Regions from separate parts of the Arthrobacter sp. zg-Y1143 genome, predicted to be linked through region 1. Evidence: riboswitches for the same ligand, from Rfam matches in the RefSeq annotation. Region 1 holds a riboswitch; the other holds the start of a gene.

What was found. A riboswitch is a leader RNA that binds a small molecule or an ion and turns the genes downstream of it on or off. The one in region 1 is predicted to bind thiamine pyrophosphate.
Region 2: another riboswitch for thiamine pyrophosphate. It lies ahead of QNN98_RS03450 (ECF transporter S component); the one in region 1 lies ahead of thiM (hydroxyethylthiazole kinase).

The regions. Positions count from the first base shown of each region.
Region 1 covers NZ_JASKLW010000001.1:409,100-420,302, reverse strand. The annotation lists gene QNN98_RS02130 (hypothetical protein) at 152-433, shown strand; gene QNN98_RS02125 (hypothetical protein) at 430-972, shown strand; gene QNN98_RS02120 (aldo/keto reductase) at 973-1,818, opposite strand; gene QNN98_RS02115 ((R)-mandelonitrile lyase) at 1,865-2,263, opposite strand; gene QNN98_RS02110 (hypothetical protein) at 2,418-3,005, opposite strand; gene QNN98_RS02105 (MerR family transcriptional regulator) at 3,550-3,768, opposite strand; gene QNN98_RS02100 (sensor histidine kinase) at 3,866-5,197, shown strand; gene QNN98_RS02095 (response regulator transcription factor) at 5,241-5,900, shown strand; gene QNN98_RS02090 (maleylpyruvate isomerase N-terminal domain-containing protein) at 5,967-6,590, shown strand; gene QNN98_RS02085 (serine hydrolase domain-containing protein) at 6,611-7,741, opposite strand; gene QNN98_RS02080 (VOC family protein) at 7,822-8,232, shown strand; gene QNN98_RS02075 (saccharopine dehydrogenase family protein) at 8,229-9,350, shown strand; TPP riboswitch at 9,395-9,484, shown strand; gene thiM (hydroxyethylthiazole kinase) at 9,476-10,297, shown strand; gene thiE (thiamine phosphate synthase) at 10,294-10,980, shown strand; gene thiD (bifunctional hydroxymethylpyrimidine kinase/phosphomethylpyrimidine kinase) at 10,968-11,203, shown strand, end outside.
Region 2 covers NZ_JASKLW010000002.1:54,092-65,294, reverse strand. The annotation lists gene QNN98_RS03460 (energy-coupling factor transporter transmembrane component T family protein) at 1-428, opposite strand, end outside; gene QNN98_RS03455 (ABC transporter ATP-binding protein) at 425-1,990, opposite strand; gene QNN98_RS03450 (ECF transporter S component) at 2,047-2,670, opposite strand; TPP riboswitch at 2,769-2,901, opposite strand; gene QNN98_RS03445 (DUF4235 domain-containing protein) at 2,996-3,259, shown strand; partial or broken gene mnhG (monovalent cation/H(+) antiporter subunit G) at 3,489-3,830, opposite strand; gene QNN98_RS03435 (MrpF/PhaF family protein) at 3,835-4,095, opposite strand; gene QNN98_RS03430 (Na+/H+ antiporter subunit E) at 4,092-4,688, opposite strand; gene QNN98_RS03425 (Na+/H+ antiporter subunit D) at 4,685-6,298, opposite strand; gene QNN98_RS03420 (Na(+)/H(+) antiporter subunit C) at 6,295-6,780, opposite strand; gene QNN98_RS03415 (Na+/H+ antiporter subunit A) at 6,777-9,827, opposite strand; gene QNN98_RS03410 (MFS transporter) at 10,035-11,203, shown strand, end outside.

The sequences.
Region 1 (11,203 bases):
CTGACCCTTTCCGTCCCGGCGTATCGCCTCGACGCCCCTACCCTAACCCGGCAGGCGGCGCCTGTCCCCGACTCGTCCAGGATCAGTCGATGCCAAGAAACGATGTCAAGAAACCGTTGACGCCTGCGTGATGTCAAGTTCTAATTGACACATGAGAGCATCCCGAACCTTCAACATTGTTTGCGCCGTCGCCCTCATCCTTGTGGGCGCCGCGCTCCTGGCTGCCTGGCTGCTGCTGGACATGGCCAGCTTGTGGGAGGGCTTCTGCCTGGGCGCCGGGATTACGTTGCTTGCGGCCGGGATTTACGTCGCCGTGGCCTTCGTGTGGAAGGGAAGCACGGACGCCAGCGGCACCGAATACTGGCTGCCCAGCCGGGACACCGGCGGTTCCGCCGGGCCGCTGCCGGGTCCCAAGGGCGGTGGGCAGCCGTGAGCGGCAGCAAACCGGTCACCGATCTGCAGGAACAGATCGGCAGCCTGATCCTCGGGGACCGCGGCGAAGCCGGCGCCCTCAGTGAGGAGGAGCATCTTGCCCTGGTGGCACGGGCTGCCGCAGCGGAGCGGGCCAGCCAGGAGTTGCAGCGGCGGGCCGTCATGGCGGCCCGCGGTGCAGGCGTCAGCTGGGCTGCCCTGGGCCGGGAGCTTGGCATGACGCGGCAGGCGGTCCAGCAGCGGTTCGGCGGACACCCGGACGCCGCGGAGCCCGGTGCCCGCGAGCGCTGGCTTGGTCCCGTCACCGCCTTCGACGAATTGCGCGAACTGGAGCTCGCGGGGCGGCTGGGCTGGCGGACCGTGGGGGCCGAGCTGCTGCGGCACCGGATGCTGCAGACCGACACCCAGTGGGAGCACCGCCGTGTCCTCTGGACCCGTCCGGTCCACTACTACGAAACGGACGGCTGGCAGCTGGGCTGCCGGGCCTTTCCCTGGCTGTATCTGGTGCGGGACCTGCATATACCGCCGGTGGGCGAGTAATCACTCCATCTTCACGCCGCTGAGCCGGGCCACGGCCTCGGGGTCGGTGTGGTCGAAGAACATGGACTTCCCGGTATCCAGATCGGCGATGGCTGCCATTTCCTGCGGACTGAGCTCGAAACCGAACGAGTCCAGGTTCGCGGCCATTCGGTCCGGGTTCACGGTCTTGGGAATCACCACGATGCCGCGCTGGATCAGCCAGCGCAGCACCACCTGGGCAATGGACTTGCCGTGGGCTTCCGCAACGGCACTAAGTGTCGGATGCGAGAACAGGTTGTTCTTTCCCTCCGCGAACGGGGCCCAGGACTCCTGCCGGACACCGTGCTCGGTCATCATCTCGTTTTCGACCGCCCGCTGATAGAACGGGTTCGTTTCGATCTGGTTCACGGCCGGGGTGATCTCGTTGTGGATGATCAGGTCCAGCAGCCGGTCCGAGGTGAAGTTGGAGACCCCGATGGCCCGGGCGCCGCCGTCGTTGTAGATCTGTTCCATCACCCGCCACTCCCCGTACACGTCGCCGAAGGGCTGGTGGATCAGGTACAGGTCCACGTAGTCCATGCCCAGGTTCTGCAGCGAATTCTGGAACGCCGGGCCGGTGCCCGTCTCTCCGTTGTCCTGGATCCAGAGCTTGGTGGTAATAAACAGCTGGTCCCGCGGGATGCCGCTGCTGCGGACGGCCCGCCCCACGGCGTCCTCATTCTGGTAGGCGGCCGCCGTGTCCAGGGAGCGGTAACCCGCTTCCAGCGCGTTGGCCACCACCTGCTCGGTGTCCTCCGGCGGGACCTGGTAAACGCCGAAACCAAGGACCGGCATTTCCACGCCGTTATTCAGGGTGAAGGTATCCATCGGGGTTTTCCTTTCGTGGCGGGGCTGCAGCGGATACTGACCGTGGTTACAGGGCGCCGTATTCCGCGTCGGTGACCAGCTCTCCCCATTCGGATTCCTGGCCCACCGGCGGCGCCTCCCACATGGCCAGATGAGTCATCAGGCTGTTCCGGGCGGCACCGTGCCAGTGCCACTCCCCCGGCGGGGTGTAGATGGTGTCGCCGGGCCGCACCTGGACAATGAGTCCGCCCAGGGACTGGACCAGCCCGTACCCCTCGGTGACGTGCAGGGTCTGCCCGACGGCGTGGGCGTGCCAGGCAGTGCGGGCACCGGGGGCAAAATGCACGGCGTTCACCCGCATCCGCGAGGGGGCCGGCTTGGGTGCTGCAATGACCTCAAACCAAACGTCGCCGGTGAACATGTTGGCAGGGCCTTTAACGCTCGGGTGGCGCGGTTCCACTTCCATGGGATCTCCCTGGGGATGCAGCAGCCGGAGTGCCGTTTGAACCGGCACGGGACTCCTTGGACCCCTCCGACATTACAAGCGTGCGGGCTGATGCGGGAGGGGGCAGGCGCGCTGCGGCCCCGGCTGCCGCGTTCCCCTGGAGATGCTCCGGCGCTTAGCCGTGCCGCCCGCGTGGCATGAGGGTGAGCGCAATGACCACAACGCCGGCCGCCAGAGCGCCCAGACCCAGGACCGCCATCTGGGAGGGGGAGCCGCTGGCGTCGGTGCCGGTATAGGCCAGCGCACTGCGGCAGGGTCGCACCGTGTTGCCGCTTACCGGGTCAACCAGCGCACCATCAGGTCCCACCGTGGCAACCGGAAGCCCTGCAGCTTCAGCAGCTGAAATTGCCGCTGCGGCGTCCGGACAGGTGCAGTTGGCTGCGCCTCCGCCGCCAGATGCTGCACCCCCGCCACCCTGGGTGGCTGTGCCCGTGGTCGGACCCGGCGTCGCTGTGCCCGTGGTCGGGCCCGGCGTCGGCGTGCCCGTGGTCGGACTCGGCGTCGGCGTATCCGTTGTGGGGCAGGGGGTGGGAGCGGGTGAGGTGGTAGGTGGCGTGTCAGAGCAGCCGTTGGCCAGGAATTGCGCGGCCCGGGCCGGGTCCTCACGCCACTTCGCGCTTCCGTTGTAGCCCTCAAACGGCGGCACTACGTCCCCCTGATGGCTGTCATGCCCGTTGCCGCCGAACACGCTGGACGTACTCACGTTTTGATAGTTGTAGACATCCTCCGGCTGGCCCTGCGGGTGGTGGCAAATGCTGACTTTGCCGGCCCCCAGGGCGGGGGACGTTTGTGCCGGAAGAGTCACGGCCTGTGCGGGTCCGGCCAAGCCAAGTAGAGCGAGCACAAAAACAGCTAGAAAACTGAAGACAGGGATTTGGCGGGTTCGTTTCATGGCGGGGATGCTCCTACCGACGAGGGTGCGCTTCGTGAGCCATGCCCACCAGGCGGTAGACATGGCCGGATGCAGGCCTGGCGGGGAATGGGCCCAGCACCGATGTCGGAGTTCGGCCCGTTCGCTAATCCGCCGGCCCGGCAGTGGTGACAGAAACCGGGTGAATTGCAAGTAGCTGGACCGACACTACGCAGCAGCCAAGCGGCGCAATAGGGGGTTTACCCATACTGGGCCAAGTAGTTAAGACTTTTTCGCGGGTATTTAAATTGCCATAGTTCTGTCAACTCTCCGGCACCATTTTGGGCAGGGTGTATTTGATGCCCTTACACCCTTTCCGCCGGCTGCTGCAGCTCCGTCACCCACTCATGCTGGTCCGCGGAATCCGAGCGAAGGTAAACCTCCCGGCACGGACCCGACGGCGCGAAGCCGCGGGCAATAATTTCGGCGTGCAGTGCCTGCCAACTGCCAGGATGGAGGCAACGTCCTCCAGGCCGAAACCGAGCTGACGGAGGGCGACAATCCGGTGCAGCCGCTCCAGCTGCGCGGGATCGAAGGAACGGTCAGTCAGGGTCACGTATCACGTCCCGCAAGCTTCACACGGGGGTTATCCCTACCGGGATGCGGCGGTATGCCCGGTGTTGGTGTGCCTGCGGCACCGGCAGACTTGGACCATGACCCAATCACTGCCCCCTGCCTACCGCCGCGCCGGGAATCCCGCCCTCTTCCGCGGGGAGACCTGGCGGGCCTTCGGCTACCACTGGCTTTCCCTGCTGCTGACGCCGTTCGCCTTCACCTACGCGGTGGCCACCGTGTCCCTGGGTGCCTCGCTGGCGGTGACCTGGGCCGGGCTGGTGATTCCGGCGGCAATGATCGTAGGCGCACGGGGCTGGGGCTGGCTGAACCGCGGATTGACCCGTCACCTGCTAGGCACCCACCTGCCCGCACCGGTGCCGTTTACCCCGCAGCGCGGGTTTGTCGGTTTCCTGCGCAGCGGCCTGACTGACGGGGCGGGGTGGCGCGCAATCGTGCACATGGAAGTCTCCTTTGTACTGTCGGTAATCTCCTTCTGCTTCAGCATCTCCTTCCTGGCCGCCGGCTTGGGCGGTGTAACGCACTGGTTCTGGTACCGGTTCATCCCCATGCAGCAGAGTGCGGACGGCAGCTGGCACCGCGGTACGCAGGTCTTTCCGGAGGTCTATGCAGACACCCCAATATGGCAGTGGATCTACGCGGGCGCCGGCCTGCTGATCCTGTTCTTCGTCTGGCCATGGATCAACAACATCACCGCCCGGCTGCAGGCGCTCCTGGCGGCCGCGCTGCTCACCCCAACGGCGGCCAGCCTGCGCGTGCGGAAACTGGAACAGTCCCGCAGCGCCTCGGTGGAGGACGCCGACGCCCGCCTGCGGCGCATTGAACGCGACCTGCATGACGGCACGCAGGCGCAGCTGGTGGCCATCGCCATGAAGGTGGGCGATGTCCGCGAGCGCCTCGCCGCCACAGATGCCAGCCCCGAGGTCCTGGCCCTGCTGGACAGTGCGAACGGAACGGCAAAGGAAGCCCTGACGGATCTGCGCGGACTGGCCCGCGGCATCCGGCCTGCTGCCCTCGAAGACGGGCTGGACACCGCTCTCGAAACCCTCGCCGCCGGCGCCGCCCTGCCCACCACTTTGGACTACCGGCTGGCCCGGCGCCCGGATCCGGCCATCGAAGCCATCGCCTACTACTGCGCCGCTGAGCTGCTGACCAATGCGGTTCGGCACTCCCGTGCCACCCAGGTCGGGATAACGGTGGAGGGGCACGACGACGACGGCCTGCTCCTCACCGTCGCCGACAACGGAACCGGAAGCGCCGCCGTCGGCCGCCGCACTGCCAGAGGTACCCGCACCGGGCTGGCCGGGCTGCAGGAACGGGCCGGGTCCGTGGACGGCTGGCTGAACATCGATTCCCCGGCCGGCGGACCCACCCGGATCAGCGTGGAGCTTCCGCTATCCTCGAAGGCATGATTCCGGCACTTCCCCTCCCTGCACCCGCCGCTGCTGTAGCCGCATGAGGATAGCCCTGGCCGAGGACTCCGCCCTGCTGCGCGCGGGTTTGACCGAGCTGCTCACCAGCCGCGGGCACGAGGTGGGCATTGCCGTGGACAACGCCGCTGACCTGCTCGCCGCCCTGGACGGGGTTGACGACGACGCGCTGCCCGACGTCGTCGTGCTGGATAACCGGATGCCGCCCACGTTCACCAACGAGGGGATCCGGGCGGCCTTGTCGCTGCGCGGTAGCCATCCGCGGATCGGCGTGCTGGTGCTCTCGCAGTATGTGGAGACCCGCTACGCCGCGGAACTGCTGGCCGGCAGCCCAGCCGGTGTGGGCTACCTGCTCAAGGACCGGGTGGCCGATGTCCGGGACTTCCTCGACGCGCTGGCCCGGCTGGCGCGCGGCGAGACCGTGCTGGATCCCGAGGTGGTGCAGCAGTTGGTGGGTGCCTCCCGGCACCGGTCGGACCTGGACCGGCTGACCGCGCGGGAGCGGGAAGTGCTGGAGCTGATGGCGCAGGGACGCACCAATACCGCCGTCGGCAGCACGCTGTTCCTCTCCGCGGGGGCGGTGGAGAAGAACATCACGTCCATCTTCGCCAAGCTGGGACTGCAGCAGAGCCCGGCGGACCACCGGCGGGTGCTGGCCGTCCTCGCCTACCTGCAGTCGGCTTAGGGCTGCGCTAGGCTGTCCGCCATCACGGAGCACCGGCCCTCGCCGGGCAACAGGACGGTGGATTTGATGACTCTTGACGGTAATCCGGAACGTGCAACGCAACTGTGCATCGAGGCGCAGCAGCGCCTGATGGCTTCGGTGGCGGGCCTGACCGACGACGACGTCCGGGCACCGAGCCTGTTGCCGGATTGGACCGTTGGACACGTCCTCACCCATTTGGCACGCAACGCCGACGGCCTTGGCCGGCGGATCGACGGCGCCCTCGACGGCCGGGATGTCCCCAAGTACCCGGGCGGCACAGCGCAGCGGGAAGGTGACATCGAGGCCGGGGCGGGCAGGTCCGCACAGGAAATCATCAGCGATCTCGCGAACAGCCAAACAATGCTCGAGACCGTCCTGGCCCGATATGCCGAGGCAGGTTTCCCCAACGGACACTTCCTGGGCGGCGAGCACTACGGGGTGGCGGCCTGTCCGGCGCACCGGCCGCGCGAAGTGGAGATGCACCATGCCGACCTCGGACTGGGATACGGACCGGCTGACTGGCCCGAAGAATACGTGGAATGGGACCTGCCGGTGCTGCTGGCCACGGTTCCGGAGCGGCTTGCCTCGGCGTCGGACCGGCGGATGTTCATGGCCTGGCTTGCGGGCCGCGGGCCCTTGGCTGCCGCACCGGCTCTCGATCCGTGGTGACGGCGCCCTGGTGATAGTCCTTACCGGCAGACGCTCGCCCGCAGCGCACCGAACGGTTCCCAGAAGTAGTCGAAGCTGTCCTGCGGTCCGCTCATAAACCGCTGGGTGAAAACCACACCCGCGTCGCCGTTGGGATACACCGCGGCGCTGGTGCCGGAACCGCCGGCCCAACCCCACATCCCGGGTTCGGACCACGGGGCGCCCCGCCCGGTCTGCACCGCGGTCATAAACCCCCAGGATTCATCCGGCCCGGACATCTCGATCATGCCGGTCCGCTGCGGGGAGGTGAGCTGGTCATCGGTCATCTGCTGCCGCAGGGACGCGGGCAGCACGGCGTCGTCGGCCAACTGTGCCAGGAACCGCAAATAGTCGGGCACGGTGGACACCAGGCCACCGGCCAATGATTCGAATATCGGGGGCGCTGCCATGGCGTCCCGGTAGGAGACCGCTTCCTTCAATTGACCGTCCACTGCCTCGTACACGGTAGGGAACGTGTCCTTTCCGGTAGGAAACCCGGTGCCGGTGAGCCCGAAGGGTCCATTGACCCGCTCCTGCAGCAACTGACCAACTGAGCTGTCGGCGGCCTTGGCCATCACCACCGAGAGGAGGTCCGCGCATGAGTGATACATCCACAGATCCCCCGGCTGATGCGCCAGCGGCAGAGCAGCGAGGCGGGCCAGATACTCCTCGTGAGTCAGGTCCGGCGGGTTCGGACCCCACAGCAGGTCGCGGGTGGCGGCGGCGTAGGGTGTGGGCGCGAAGTCGATGCCGAATCCTGCGGTGAAGGTCAGCAGGTGACGCAGGGTGATCGGCCCGCGGGCGGGGACCGAGACGGACAGTGGCGCATCGGGTGTGGCGAGCACGCGCAGGTGCCCCAGCACGGGGAACATGCGGGACACGTCCTCATCCAGTTCCAGGGTGCCGTCCGCGAGCAGGCTCAGGGCCAGGGCGCCGCCCAGCAGCTTGCTCAATGAGGAAATGCGGAACGGGGTGTCCTCGCCCATTGGCGCGGACCGCCCAACACCCAGCGAACCGGTCGCGAAGATCTCTGTCTGCCCGTTAAGCCGGATACCCGCCACCAGCCCCGGGCACCAGCCGGATTCAACGGTCTCGGACAGTTTGTCCCACAGCGGTGCACCGATGCCTGGCATGGGTCCACTGTCCGCTGGCCATGCCGGGGAGTCAACGGCCACGGTCCCCGCAGCGGTATCGGCAGCGTATGCTGTGCGGCATGACGGCACCCATGGTTTACGTCCTGTTTCCGGGCACTGCGCGCAAAGCCCTCACCTTTTATGCCGGAGTGTTCGGCGGTGAGCTATCGCTGCATACGAACCGGGACTTCGGCAGCGGCGGCGCGCCGGACGCGGTTGCGCACGGAGTCCTGGATGGCCCTGTCGCCCTGGCCGGAGCAGATACCGACGGGCCGGAACAGAACGTCCGGATGGAGGGGGTCATGCTCTCCCTGCTCGGGACCGGCGAACCGGAACTCCTGCATAGCTGGTTTAGCCGGCTTGCGGCCGACGGCCGGATCGTGGACCCGCTTGGCCCCAAGCCGTGGGGCGCTTCGGACGGTCAGGTCATTGACCGATACGGACTGCACTGGCTGATCGGCTACGAACCGAAGGCACAGGACCAGAAGTGAGCGGCCGCCTCGTCCTTCTCGGTGCCAGCGGATATACCGGCACCCTGGTGTTGGACGCGCTGATCCGGCGCGGCGTGCGTCCCGTCCTCGCCGGACGCAATACCGCCGCACTGTCTTCCCTGGCGCGGGACCACGGCGGGTTGGAGTTCACTGCCGCAGATGCCGGCGATACCGGCAGTATCCGGCGGCTGCTGAATCCCGGCGACGTGCTGATCACCACCGTGGGGCCCTTTGAACGGTTCGGCCTGGGGGTGGCGGAAGCTGCCGTGCAGGCCGGTGCGCGCTACATCGACACCACCGGCGAGGTGGGGTTTGTCCGCACCCTGCAGGAGCGGTTCGGACGGCAGGCAGAGGAAGCCGGCGCCGTGCTGTTGCCTGCGTTCGGATATGACTACGTACCGGGCATCCTGGCCGGCGCCCTGGCGGCGCAGCAGGCCGGAGAAGCCGGACGGAGGCTCGACGTCGGATACTTCACCGCGGGCGCGCTGAGTCCAGGGCTCAGCCAGGGTACCCGGACCACCATGCGCGACGGCTTGTTCCTGCCCGCAGTGCGGTTGAGGGACGGGCATCTGGTGGAAGAACGGGCGGCAGCAGATGTCCATGTTTTCCCGGTGAGCGGTTCCCGCCGGGGACACAAAGCGGGCTTCCTGGTTCCCGGAACGGAAGTCCTGTTCCTACCCGATGCCTTCCCCCAGCTGGATAGCGTGTCGGTGTACAACGGCTGGTTCCCTTCCCTCAGCCGGGCAATCAGCCTGGCATCCGCAGCCAGCCATGCGATCGGAAAGTCGGCCCGGGGCCGCCGCCTGCTGGAGAACCTGTCCGCTCCCCTGATCGGGAAACCCGGCGGACCGGACAGCGCCCGGCGCGCAAAAACCCGTACACAGGTGGTGGCCGCCGTGACCGGGAGGGACGGAAGCCTGCTCTCGGCCGTGCAGCTCACCGGGCCCAATGTCTACACGTTGACCGGTGAGCTGATCGCTTGGGGAGCGGAGCAGCTGCGGGACCGGCAGGACCTGGACCCGGGTGTGGCCAGTCCCCTCAGCGCCTTCGGCCTCGAGGATCTGGCCAGCGGCTGCGCCGGCCTGGGTCTGGTGCCGGTGGAGGGCCGCCGGGCATAGGCACCGCCCCTTTGCCTTTCCCCAGCCGTGCTCGTAGAGTCGGTTCCAGTGACACGGGGTGCCGTAAGGCTGAGATGAAACCCGTTGAACCTGATCTAGTTAGAACTAGCGAAGGGATGTCGCGGATGACTATTCGCCTGACACCGTTAACCGTTTCCGACCACCTGTCGCGCCTGCGCGCCGAACCGCCGCTCGTGCAGTGCCTGACCAACGCCGTGGTCACCAACTTCACTGCCAACGTGCTGCTGGCACTCGGCGCCGCACCGGCCATGACGGATATCCCCGGCGAGGCGGGCCCGTTTGCCCGGGTTGCTTCCGCCGTGCTGATTAATCTTGGCACTCCGCATGCCGACCAGCGCACAGCCATGCTCGAAGCCGCCGAAGCAGCCAATGCCGCCGGAACGCCTTGGGTGCTTGACCCGGTGGCCGTGGGCAGCCTTCCGGTCCGCACCGCCCTGGCCGCGGAACTGCTGGCCCTGCGCCCCACCGCCGTCCGCGCCAATGCCTCGGAGATAATGGCCCTCGCCGGGCTCGGCTCGGGCGGCCGCGGTGTTGACGCCACCGATAACCCCGAGGACGCCCTGCCTGCCGCGTCCCTGCTTGCAGCCAAGTACGGCTGCATCGTGGCCGTCTCCGGCGCCACCGATGTCATCACTGACGGCACGGACACCTTGCGGCTGAGCAACGGGACCTCCCTGCTCACTAAGGTCACCGGCGGCGGCTGCGCGCTGGGCGCGGTTACCGCGGCGTTCCTTGCAGTTGCCGGCGACGCCGGGCCCGACGGCGGCGGGCTGGTGGCGGCGGCCGCCGCCACTGCGGCCTATACCGTGGCAGCCGAGCATGCTGCAGTCTCCGCGTCCGGCCCGGGCAGCTTCGCTCCGATCTTCCTCGACACACTCTGGCACCTGGATGCGGAGCTCGTAGCCGAACGGCTGGCCGCCGCGTGAACACTGCATCTTTCCCGGACTCCGGCCGCCTCCGCGAACGCGCTCGGAACACCGGCATCTACCTCGTTACCGACACCCTCCTGTGCGGGGCCCGGGGCGTGACCGAAACCGTGCGGGCCGCCGTGGCCGGCGGCATCCGAACGGTGCAGGTCCGGGAAAAGCAGGCTTCCGCTGCCGACTTTTACCAACTGGTGTTGGCCGTGGCTTCAGCGGTCGGGGACCGCGCCCTGGTACTGGTTGATGACCGGGTGGACATTTACCTGGCTGCCCGGACCGCGGGCGCCGAAGTGCACGGGGTGCACGTTGGCCAAAGCGACCTGCCCGCCGGCGCGGTGCGGCGGCTGGTGGGACCGGACGCCGTTGTCGGGCTGACCGCCAACACGGAGCGGCATCTGGCTGCCGTTGGCGCGCTCCCCGCCGGGACCGTGGACTACCTGGGTGCCGGCGTCATCCGGCCCACCAGCACCAAACCGGACCACCCCGAACCGTTGGGAATAAGCGGTTTCCGATCCTTCGCTGCCTCCTCGCCGCTGCCGTGCGTTGCGATCGGCGGAATCCAGCCCGCCGACGTCGTTGCGCTGCGCGCCGCCGGCGCTTCCGGAATTGCCGTGGTTTCAGCTGTCTGCGCTGCTGTTGATCCCCGCAGGGCGGCAGAGGAACTGGTGGCGGCATGGAACCGGTGAAAGTCCCCCGGGTGCTGAGCATTGCCGGCACCGATCCCACGGGCGGAGCCGGCACTCAGGCCGACCTGAAATCCATTGCGGCCACCGGTGGCTACGGTATGGCCGTAATCACCGCCCTCGTGGCGCAGAACACCGTTGGCGTGCGCTCGGTGCACACGCCTCCGGTGGCGTTCCTCCGCGAGCAGCTCACCGCCGTCAGCGACGACGTCGTTATAGACGCCGT
Region 2 (11,203 bases), on a different contig from region 1:
AGCAGATAGATCCCGGGCAGGGCTATGGCCAGCCCGCGCAGTCCAATGGCAATACCCGCGGCCACGGAACCGGAGGTAAAGATCAGCGGTCCCGCTGCGAACAGCACCGCCCCGGTCTTCTCCGCCAGCAGCGCCGTACCCCAGGCACCGATCAGCGCGGCCACCAGCAGCGGCGAGATGCGCCGCAGGAGCGTACCCGCCCGGATGTGCAGCAGCGGCAGCAGGAGAAGTTCCAGGGCCAGGACGACGGCGGCGCTCACCCAGTCCACGGTGACCAGCACCGCCAGGGTCAGCAGGGCCGCCGACGTGAGCTTGGACAACGGGTTGGCGCGGGCCAGGAAAGTAACGGCGGTGCGGACGGGCGCGCCCGCGTCTTCTCCAGGCGCCGTTCCACCGGACTCCGCGGCCGAGATCTCCGCCCGGCTCACCGGAGCACCTCGGTTGCATTATCCGCGGCCGGCCCTGCTGCCGGGTCCGGCACCGGCTCGGCGGCGGCGTCCCGGACCGTTCCGCCGCCCACCTGCAGGGTCCGCGCGCCCAGCGCCTGGATGAAGCCGGCGTCGTGGGTCACCGACACCACGCACCGGCCATCGTCCAGCTGGGCACGCAGCAGGGCCACCAGTTCCGCCCAGGTTCGGGCGTCCTGGCCAAACGTCGGCTCATCGAGCAGCAGGATGGACGGCGCCGTGGCGAGCATGGTTGCCACGGACAGCCGGCGCTTCTCCCCGCCGGAGAGCGTGAAGGGGTTGGCATCCAGCAGGGCGTCGAGGTGCAGCCGTTCGGCAAGCTCCCGCACCCGGGCCGCGGACTCCTTTTCCAGCCCGAGCCGGCGCGGGCCGAAGGACAGTTCGTCCAGCACGGTGTTGGTGAGGAACTGGTGCTCCGGTTCCTGGAACACGGTTCCGATCCTGCTCACCAGCTGCGCCGACGTCCACCGGTGCGGTTCGGGCGCAGCGGTGCCGGCCAGCAACGGTTCGGCGGCGATCGTTCCGCTCCGCGGCCGCAGCAAGCCGCCCATGGTCAGGGCGAGGGTGGATTTGCCGGCACCGTTGGGTCCGGTAATGCCGACGGCGGTTCCGGCGTCCAGCGCCAGGTCCGCCCCGGTGACCACGGCAGGTCCGCGGCCCGTCCGGGCGGCAGCCAGCCCGCGGGCCGCCAGCAGCCGGTTCCCGCCGGCAGCCGGGGCCCACGCACCGCCGGGAATCTCCGGCCGGGCGCCCGGAAGCCAAACCCCGGCTGCGGCCAGGGTTTTCCGGTGCCCCGGATCCCCCAGCACCTGCTCGGGTGGTCCGTCGGCCAGGACACCGCCGCCGGCAGCCAGTACCACCACGCGGTCCACCACCTCCGCCCAGACCTCCACGCGGTGCTCCACCACAATGGCGGTGGCGCCGGTGCGGTCCAGCACCCGCACCACGGCGTCGCGGATTTCCGCCACGCCCGCCGGGTCCAGGTTGGCGGTGGGCTCGTCCAGCAGCAGCAGTCCGGGTTCCATCGCCATCACGGAGGCCAGGGCCAGCCGCTGCTTCTGCCCGCCGGAGAGAGCGGAAGTGGAACTCTCCAGCGGCACGTCCAGTCCGACGTCGGCCAGTGCGGCCCGCACCCGGGGCCAGATCTCCCCGGCCGGGACCGCAAGGTTCTCGGCGCCGAAGGCAACTTCATCCCCCACACGGGACAGCACGGTCTGCGCATCGGGATCCTGCAGCACCAGTCCGGTCCGGCCGCGGGCTGCGGGATCCGCCGGATGGACACCGTCCACTGAGATCCTGCCCTGTTCCTCCCCACCGGTATCCGGTCCCAGCACGCCCGCGAGGGAATGCAGGAGTGTGGATTTTCCGGCGCCGGAGGCCCCGAGCAGCAGCACCCGCTCCCCCGGTGCTACCGACAGGTCCAGTCCGGACACAGCCGCACCGGCCCTGCCCCCGTGCCGCCAGCCCCAGCCTTGGGCGGTAACGGCGGCGGGACTGCTGCGCCGCGCGACGGCGGAAGGCAGCACCCGGGGTGCGGCCGCGCCGGGAGCCCGGCGGCGGGCGTTCAAAAACCGCACCGCTATGCCTTGCCTGTCCGTCCGGACGCGAAGGGTGCCAGAGCGCCGGTCCGTGCCAATGCCCGGACCGCCAGCCAGGACAGTCCGCCGGCCAGGACCGCACCGGAGAACGCAGTGAGCAGGACATACAACAGCTTCCACTGAGCTGCCCACTCCACGTTGTACAGAACGTTTTCACTCAGTCCCAGGAACAGGCCCGAACCCAGCCCGGCCAGCAATGCCACGGGCAGGGAGAAGCGGCGGTAGAGGAACAGCAGGAACACCAGTTCGGCACCGAGGCCCTGCAGGAAGCCGGAGAGCAGCACGGATAGGCCGAACTGGGTGCCCAGCACACCGGACACGGCCGAGGCCAGCACTTCGCAGTAGATCGCGGCCCCCGGCTTGCGGATGATTAGCCCGCCCAGCACACCGGCAATAAGCCAGCCGCCGGTATAGAGGCCTGCCAGCGGCGGGAACGCGGCGGTCAGCGCACTGATCCCGGCGTAGCCGAGGGACCAGGCCCAGAAAATGACGCCCACGGCCACGGCCACTACGGACGCAACAACAATGTCCACCACGCGCCATGTGCGTGCCGGCGCTGCGGGCTTGGCTGCGGACGGTGCCGCAGCAGAAGTAAAGCGGTTCATGAATATCCTCCTGATAGCAGGAGGGGAGGGTAGTGGCGCGCCGGCAATGCCGGTGCCGTTCCTGCCGTGCCCCGGCGGGTGCCGGGACGTGGCGGGAATTCCCTGAGCTCTCGACTCCCTTCGCCGGTACTAACCGGATCAGGTTCGAGGGTCTGCGGATGTCCGCACTCTCAGCGCCTTGTCTCCGCTGCCCGAAGGCCGTGCGGAGGGGGCGCTCCCCTGTCGTGTGTTTGCGGTACCACTCTACACACGCGTGCCCGCTCCCCGCAGGGGTACCGAACGGATACCGTAGGGTTAGGAAAAACGCCCGAAGCTAGGAGTACCCATGAACCTGATCCTCAAACTGCTCGGAACCGGAGCCAGTATCCTGTCCGGAATCGTGGCCGCCAAGGTACTGGATTTCGTCTGGACCAAGGCCACGGGCAACGAGCCGCCCAAGGACGCCGAGGGCAGCCTGGAAAACAGCCTCCGCGCTGCCGTGGCTTTCGCCGTGGTGTCCGGCGCCGTCAGCTCGGTCATCCGGGTCCTGACCAACCGCGGCACGCAGCGGGCCATCCAGCGCTACCAGAAGACCCCTGAGGTCGTCTGACCCGGCCTGCCGGCCCAAGCACCGCCTGCGGCGCTCAGCCCTCGGGATTCTTTCCCGGGTGCTGGGCGCCGCTGCTTAACCCGGCCTCGCGTTCGCGGCCGGCCAGCAGTTCGTCGTCGTCCAGTTCCCCGGTGTAGGCCGGTTCCTCCTCGCCGGGATCATCGTCCACGCGCGGGTCCTCGTTTTCGTCCTCGAGCGCCTCCGCCTCAGCGTCCTGGAGCAATCGCTGGGCGCGCTCGACGACGTCGTCCAGTTCGTCGATCACGAGCAGTTCCGGCCGCAGGTGCTTGGTGCGGTACCCGGCCCGGCCCACCATGTGCGCGGAAACAGGTGCCGTCAGCAGCATAAAGATCCATGCGACGGCCAGGACCGGCAGCAGTTTCCAGCTGCGGAACTCCACGGCCATGGCCAGCAGGAAAAGCAGCAGGCCGAGGACCTGCGGCTTGGACGCAGCGTGCATGCGGCTGAGCAGGTCGGGGAAGCGGATCAGGCCGATGGCCGCCGCCAGGGACATCAGTGCCCCGCCGAACATCAGGACAGCGACAATCGCGTCGTACACGGTTTCGTCCATGGCCCTACCGCCTGTCCGTCACGAAGCGCGCAACCGTTACCGACCCGATGAAACCGACCAGGGAAATGGCGACCAGCAAGGCCAGGTAGTCCAAGTTGCGGTAGACGATCATGTCCACGGCCAGGGCGCCGCCCACAATGGCCAGCAGCACGTCCGAGGCAAGCACCCGGTCCAGAATCGACGGCCCGCGGGCAATCCGGTAAATCGCCCCCGCGCCGGCCACGGCCAGCATGAGGCTCACCACCACCACGGCAACGTTCATCATGCCTTGCCTCCAATCTTCCGCTGACGGGTTTCATCACTCTCGGCGCGCAGGGCAGCCAGTTCCTCTTTGGTGCCCATGGTCCGGATCAGCCACGCCTCGGCCTGCAGGACGTCGGCGCGCACCTTCTCCGCCTGCTCAGCCGTGGACACGTCCAGCGCGTGCAGGTACAGGGTGGAGGTGGAACGGTCGACGTCAACAATCAGCGAGCCGGGAATCAGGGACAGTGCGTGGCCCGTGGCCGTGACCAGCAGGTCCGAGCGGCTGCGCAGCTTCACCCCGATCACGCCGTTGCGGATCCGCGGGCCGCGGACAACCGCCAGCCAGAGCACATGGAAACTGGCCTGCACCAGTTTGTAGAAGAACCGGCCGGCAAAGACGAGGCCGTAGAACAGGTTGAACCGGCCGCTGAGCTCCACCGGCGGCAGGTAAAAGATATTCGCCACGATAAACGCGATCACCGTGCCGAAGAGCAGGTTGCCGGCACTGAAATCCTGCCAGAGGGCACCCCACAGGAACACCAGCCAGATCAGCAGCGGCAGTTCCTGCAGCAGCGGGATACGGGCGCGGTTGCGCATGCGCGCTTCCTTCGTCATTGGTCAGCCGCTCCTTCCCCGAGTACCGCTTCGATGTACGGAGTACGTTCCAGCAGGTCCCGGGCGGCACCGTCGCTGAGCGAGAACAGCGGCCCGGCGAGCACGGTCAGGCTGACGCCCAGGGCAACCAGGCCCACGGTGGGATAGACCATGGTGCGCGGCAGCAGGTCCACCGAGTCCCGGTGGGCGAACCGGCCCGTGGTGTGTTCGCTGACGTCCTGCGACTTGCGCAGGCTGGCACCGTCCGGCCCGACGGCCAGCAGGATCGGATCCGGATGGACGGCGTCTTCCGGGGTCCGCCAGAAGGCGCGGTTCCATACCCGGGCCATCACCAGCAGCGTCAGCAGGCTGGTGGCGGCGCTCGCGGCTACCAGGACGTAGGCCAGCGGGGTGCCCAGCTCGACGCCGGCCTGCATCAGGCCCAGCTTCCCCAGGAACCCCGAGAACGGCGGAATGCCGGCCAGGTTGATTGCCGGGATGAAATACAGCACGGCGAGCAGCGGGGAGAGCTTCGCCAGCCCGCCGAGGCGGTCCATGTTGGCCGTCCCGCCCCGGCGTTCAATCAGGCCCGTGACCAGGAACAGCGAGGTCTGCACGGTGATGTGGTGCACCACGTAGAACACAGCGGAGCCGATGCCGACCACGGATGCGACTGCCAGGCCGAACACCATGTAGCCGATGTGGCTGACCAGGGTGAAGGAGAGCATACGTTTGATGTCCGTCTGGGCCAGGGCACCGAGGATACCCACGAGCATGGTCAGCCCGGCCACCACCATCAGCAGCGTATTTATCCGGTCTCCCGGGAACAGCAGGGTCTCTGTCCGCACCATGGCGTAGACGCCCACCTTCGTCAACAGGCCGGCGAACACGGCCGTCACCGGTGCCGGGGCGGTGGGATAGGAGTCGGGCAGCCAGAAGGACAGCGGGAAGACGGCGGCCTTGATGCCGAACGCCACCAGCAGCATCAGGTGCAGCATCAGCTGCGTCGCCGGATCCAGCTCCCCCAGCTTCAAGGCCAGATCCGCCATGTTCACTGTGCCGGTGGCCGCGTAGATCATGGCAATGGCGATCAGGAACAGCAGCGAGGACACCACGCTGACCACCACGTAGGTGACTCCGGCCCGGATTCGCGGCGTGGTGCCGCCCAGGGTCATCAGCACATAGCTGGCCGTCAGCAGGATCTCGAAACCTACATAGAGGTTGAACAGGTCCCCGGCCAGGAAAGCGTTGGAGACGCCGGCCACCAGGATCAGGTAGGTCGGGTGGAAGATCGAAATAGGGCCGTCTTCATCGCCGTCGGCCATACCCTGGCCGGCGGCGTAAATGAGCACGGCGAGGCTGATGGCCGAGGAGACCACCAGCATCAGGGCGGAGAACTGGTCCACCACCATCGTGATTCCGAACGGCGGCAGCCAGCCGCCGAGGTTAACCGCCACGGCACCGGTGTTCCAGACCGAGAGCAGCAGAATCACTTCCAGTGCCAGCGTCACGGACAGGATGCTGACGCTGACCACCCGCTGGGAACGCTGGTGCCGGATCAGGATGAAGGCCAGGGCGGCGCCGAGGAGCGGCAGCACGACGGCCAGGGGCGCGAGGCTTGCTGTAGTCATCGGTTCACCTCCGGGTCCTTCTCTGCGTTGCCGCGTTGGGACCCGGGAGCCTCTTCGGCTTCTTCGGGCGGGGTGAATTCCGTGGTGTCCTCCGGTACATCGGCGTCGTCTTCCGCGTCGAAGCTGCTCTGGCTGGCGACGCGGCGGTCCTCAATGTCGTCCTGGACCTCGTCCTGGCGGCCCAGCACCCAGGACCGGTAAATGATCCCGAGCATAAAGGCCGTCACGGAGAACGAAATGACAATCGAGGTGAGGATGAACGCCTGCGGCAGCGGGTCATTGTAGGCATCTGCGGCCAGGTCCTTGTTGAACATGGGAGCCAACCCTGCCGGGCCGCCGGTTGCCAGCAGCAGGATGTTCGTTGCATTGGTCAGCATGGCCAGGCCAAGCACCACCCGGGTCAGGCTCCGTTCAAGCAGCAGGTAGATGCCGCAGGCGTACAGGGCACCCATCACCAGGAGAAGGGTTATATTCACGGTCACCGGGCCACCTCTTCCTCTTCGGGCCGGGATCCCGTGCCGGGAACACCGTCGAGCCGCTGGCCAAGGTCGATGATCTGCGGTTCCTCCACTATGTCTTCGTCTTCGTCGTCGTCGTCGCCCTCGCTGCGTTCATCGATTTCCGAACCCAGGCTGCGGAGGACATCAAGCACCAGGCCCACCACCACCAGGTACACGCCTATGTCGAAAATCGTGGAGGTGACGAACTTGACCTCCCCAAACACCGGCCAGGAGAACTTGAGGATGGCGCTCTGCAGGACCTGCCCGCCGAAGAACAGGGGAGCGGCAGCGGACAGGGCCGCCAGGCCCAGGCCGCCGCCCAGCAGGGCTCCGGCGCTCACGGGGCTCGCCTCGGCCAACTCGAACCGTCCGCCGGCGAGGTACCGGATGGTCAGCGCCAGCCCGGCCATGAGCCCGCCGGCGAAGCCGCCGCCGGGGGCGTTGTGGCCTGCTATCAGGAGGTAGACCGAGAAGAGGATGACCGAGTGGAACAGCAGCCGGGTAATCACCTCGAAGATGATGGAGCGGCGTTCCGGGGCCAGTGTCCGGCCGGCCACCAGCCAGGCATCCCGTCCCACGCTGGAGAATTTGCGGGCCAGGGCCAAGGTTGCCTGCCGGCGCCCGGTGGAGGCGAACTGCTCCCGGCCGCGGTCCACGGAACCGGAGGCCACGCCCTCGGCGCGGCGGCGCTTATCGCCGCGTCCGCGGACGAAAATCAGGGACGCCAGACCGGTGGCGGCGATGGCCAGGACGGAAATCTCGCCGAAGGTGTCCCAGGCACGGATATCCACGAGGGTCACGTTGACAATATTGGATCCGCCGCCGCCCTCGTACGCCAGCTGCGGGAAGTCCAGGGAGATGGGGGTGGCCACCCGCGACGCCATGGCTGACATCGCGAAGACAATCATGGAGGCACCGAACGCAATGCCCAGCAGGGCCCGCAGGAAACGGTGCCGTTTGGGCTCGCGCTTCCACAGCCGGGCCGGAAGGGACCGCAGGGCCAGCACAAAGGCCACCAGCACAATTGTCTCCACCAGCATCTGGGTCAGCGCCAGGTCCGGGGCCCCCTGGAGGGCGAAAATAAGGGCAATGCCGTAGCCGCTCACCGACACCATCAGCACCGCCAGGAAACGCTTGCTGGCGCGCGCTGCGGCTACCGCACCGATGATGACGGCAGCACCGATCACGGCCTGCAGCGGGTTGTCGAACCAGCGGAAGCTCTCGGGCATGGGCGCGGAGCGGAGGATGAGCGCCGAAAGGGGCGTGAGGATCGCCATGATGAGGATGACGAACAGGTAGAAGGTGAGCGAACCGCGCTGCGTGCGGCCCGTGACCCAGACGGCGACGTCGTCCAGCACACCGATGGCGCCGCGGTAGGAGCGCTCAGCGTCAATCGGGGAGGCAACGTCCCGCTGGAAGGACTCCATTTGCCGGCGCAGCAGGAACAGTGCTGTACCGCTGGCCAGGGTCAGCACGGTCAGTCCCAGTGCCGGGGTCAGCCCGTGCCACAGGGCCAGGTGGGTCGGTTTCCCGTCCGCCGGGAAGAGCCCGGCATAGGAGGACACCACCGAATCCAGCGGGGCCGGCCACAGTCCGAAGACCACGGTGGCGGCGGCCAGCACGGCGGGAGCCCCCAGGAAGGACCAGGGCACGGCCTTGAACGGGGTGGCAGCACAGCCGTTCTTGACGGCGAACGCGCCCCACACAAAGCGGGCGCTGTAGGCGAAGGTCAGGATGGAGCCGGCGACAATGCCGGCCAGCAGCAGCCAGGCCGCAAAGCTGCCCTGCTGTTCGCCGTAGTGCACGAAGGTTTCGTAGATGGATTCTTTCGCCACGTAGCCCAGCAGCGGCGGCACACCCGCCATGGACGCGGCACCGATCACGGCGACTACGCCCAGCTTCGGTGCGGCCCGGAAAATTCCGGAAAGCTTGCGGATGTCGCGGGTGCCGGCCTTGTGGTCGATGATCCCGACCACCAGGAAGAGCGTGGCCTTGAAGAAGCCGTGGGCCAGCAGCATGCCCATCCCGGCGACGGCTGCTTCCCGGCTGCCCAGGCCAACCACCAGGGTCAGGAAACCGAGCTGGCTCACAGTGCCGTAGGCGAGGATCAGCTTGATGTCGTACTGCCGCAGGGCACGCCAGCCGCCCAGCAGCATGGTGGCCAGGCCCAGCACCAGCACTATGGGGTGCCAGAACGCGGTTTCGGAGAAGCCGGGAGCAAGCCGGGCGGTCAGGTAGATGCCGGCCTTCACCATGGCGGCGGCATGCAGGTAGGCACTGACCGGAGTGGGTGCGGCCATCGCGGCGGGCAGCCAGAAGTGGAAGGGCAGCAGGGCTGACTTGGACACGGCGCCCACCAGCATCAGGGCGACGGCGACGTTGACCAGCATGCCCGAGCCCACCAGTTCCGGTGCCTGCGCCATGATCTCGGAGATCCGGTAGGTATGCGCGGCGGAGCCGAGCATGATCATGCCAACCAGCATGGCCAGGCCGCCGAAGGTGGTGACGATCAGGGCCTGCAGCGCTGCCCGGCGGGCGGAGAGGCGCTGGGCCGCGTACCCGATGAGCAGATAGGACAGGATGGTGGTCAGTTCCCAGAAAATGAACAGCAGGATCAGGTCATCTGCCGTCACGAGGCCAAACATGGCTGCGGCAAAGGCCAGCAGCTGGGCCCCGAAGGATCCCATCTTCGGATCATTGGGGCGGAAGTACCGGGCGCAGTAGAAAAGGACCAGCGCACCTACCCCGAGGATCAGGATGGAGAGCACGGCTGACAGCGTGTCCATCCGGAAGGCCAGTTCCACCTGCAGGTCCGGAATCCAGGGGATGGCCACGGACGGCGGGGCGTTGGGGGCTCCCGAGGCGAGCGTCTGGTTGGCGCCGGTGTACTGCGGGAACGTGGCCATCAGCCAGGCGAACGCAGCCGCGGGGAAGGCGGCAAGCACGTAGAACGCCGACCGGCCAGCCTTCCGGAAAAATACGGGCGCAACCAGTGCCACCGTAAACATAACGGTGAGCACAAAAAGCACTATGATCTCCCGGACTCTCTCGTCGATTGTGCAGCGCTAAAGGCTGTAGTGATCGCTGTAGTTATCAAGGGGGCGGTCAAGGTCGTACATACATTCTACCCATGGCATACACATCCCTTCCTATTCGGGTCCGCCGGCGCTACACCCAGCAACCGCACGGCGGCGTGGAATGCCGGGGAAAATGCCGGTTGCCGTTAGGCTCTGCGCATGAGTGTCAGAACACATAAAGAGCCTGCGGGGGCGGCGCCCGCTTCCAAAGCCGCCCGGTGGAAGCAGGTAGCGGCATGGGCCGCCTGGGACTGGGGCTCGGCGTCCTTCAATGCGGTGATGACCACTTTTGTCTTCACCGTCTACCTGACCTCCAATGCCTTCGGGGACACGGATGACAACTCCGCGGTGCTCGGCGCAGCGCTGGCCGTTGCCGGCGTCGCGGTCGCGCTGCTGGCACCCATTACCGGACAGCGGTCCGACGCCGGCGGCCGGCGCCGCACCTGGCTCACCGTCAACACGCTGCTGACCTGCGTGCTGATGGCGGCGTGCTGGCTGGTGCTGCCCTCCCCCGATTATTTGATCCTCGGCGTGGTCCTGATTGCAGTGGCCAACCTCTTCTTCGAATTCGCCGGCGTGAACTACAACGCCATGCTGAGCCAGGTGTCCACTCCCGCCTCAGTAGGCAAAGTCAGCGGGCTCGGCTGGGCCATGGGATACGTGGGCGGCATCGCCGCGTTGGCCCTGGTGCTGGTGGGCTTTGTCCAGCCGGAGGTCGGCTGGTTCGGCGTCACCTCGGAGAACGGCCTGAACCTGCGCTCCGTAGCCCTGTTCTCCGCGGTATGGTTCCTGCTCTTCGCGCTTCCGCTGATGTTCGCGGTTCCGGAGGTTCCGCGGCAGGACGCCGTGGCGCGGATCGGTTTCCTGGCCTCCTACAAGCTCCTGTTCCGGCGCATCAAGGCCCTGTACAAGACCGACCGGCACACTATTTACTTCCTGCTGGCCAGCGCCGTCTTCCGTGACGGACTCGCTGCCGTGTTCACCTTCGGCGGCGTGATCGCTGCGGGAACATTCGGCTGGGAGCTCTCCGAGGTGATCATGTTCGCCATCTTCGGCAACGTAATTGCCGCCGTCGGATCCGTGATCGGCGGTTTCCTCGATGACCGGGCCGGACCCAAGCCGGTAATCATCGGGGCCCTCATCGGGCTGATCCTGGCCGGCACCGCCGTTGTGGTGCTGGGACCGGGGAACCAGGACATGCTGGGGCTGCAGTGGAGCGGGGACACCACGTTCTGGATCTTCGGCCTGCTGCTGTGCCTGTTCGTAGGCCCCGCACAGGCTGCCTCACGTGCGTTCCTGGCACGGCTGGCACCTGTTGGCAAGGAAGG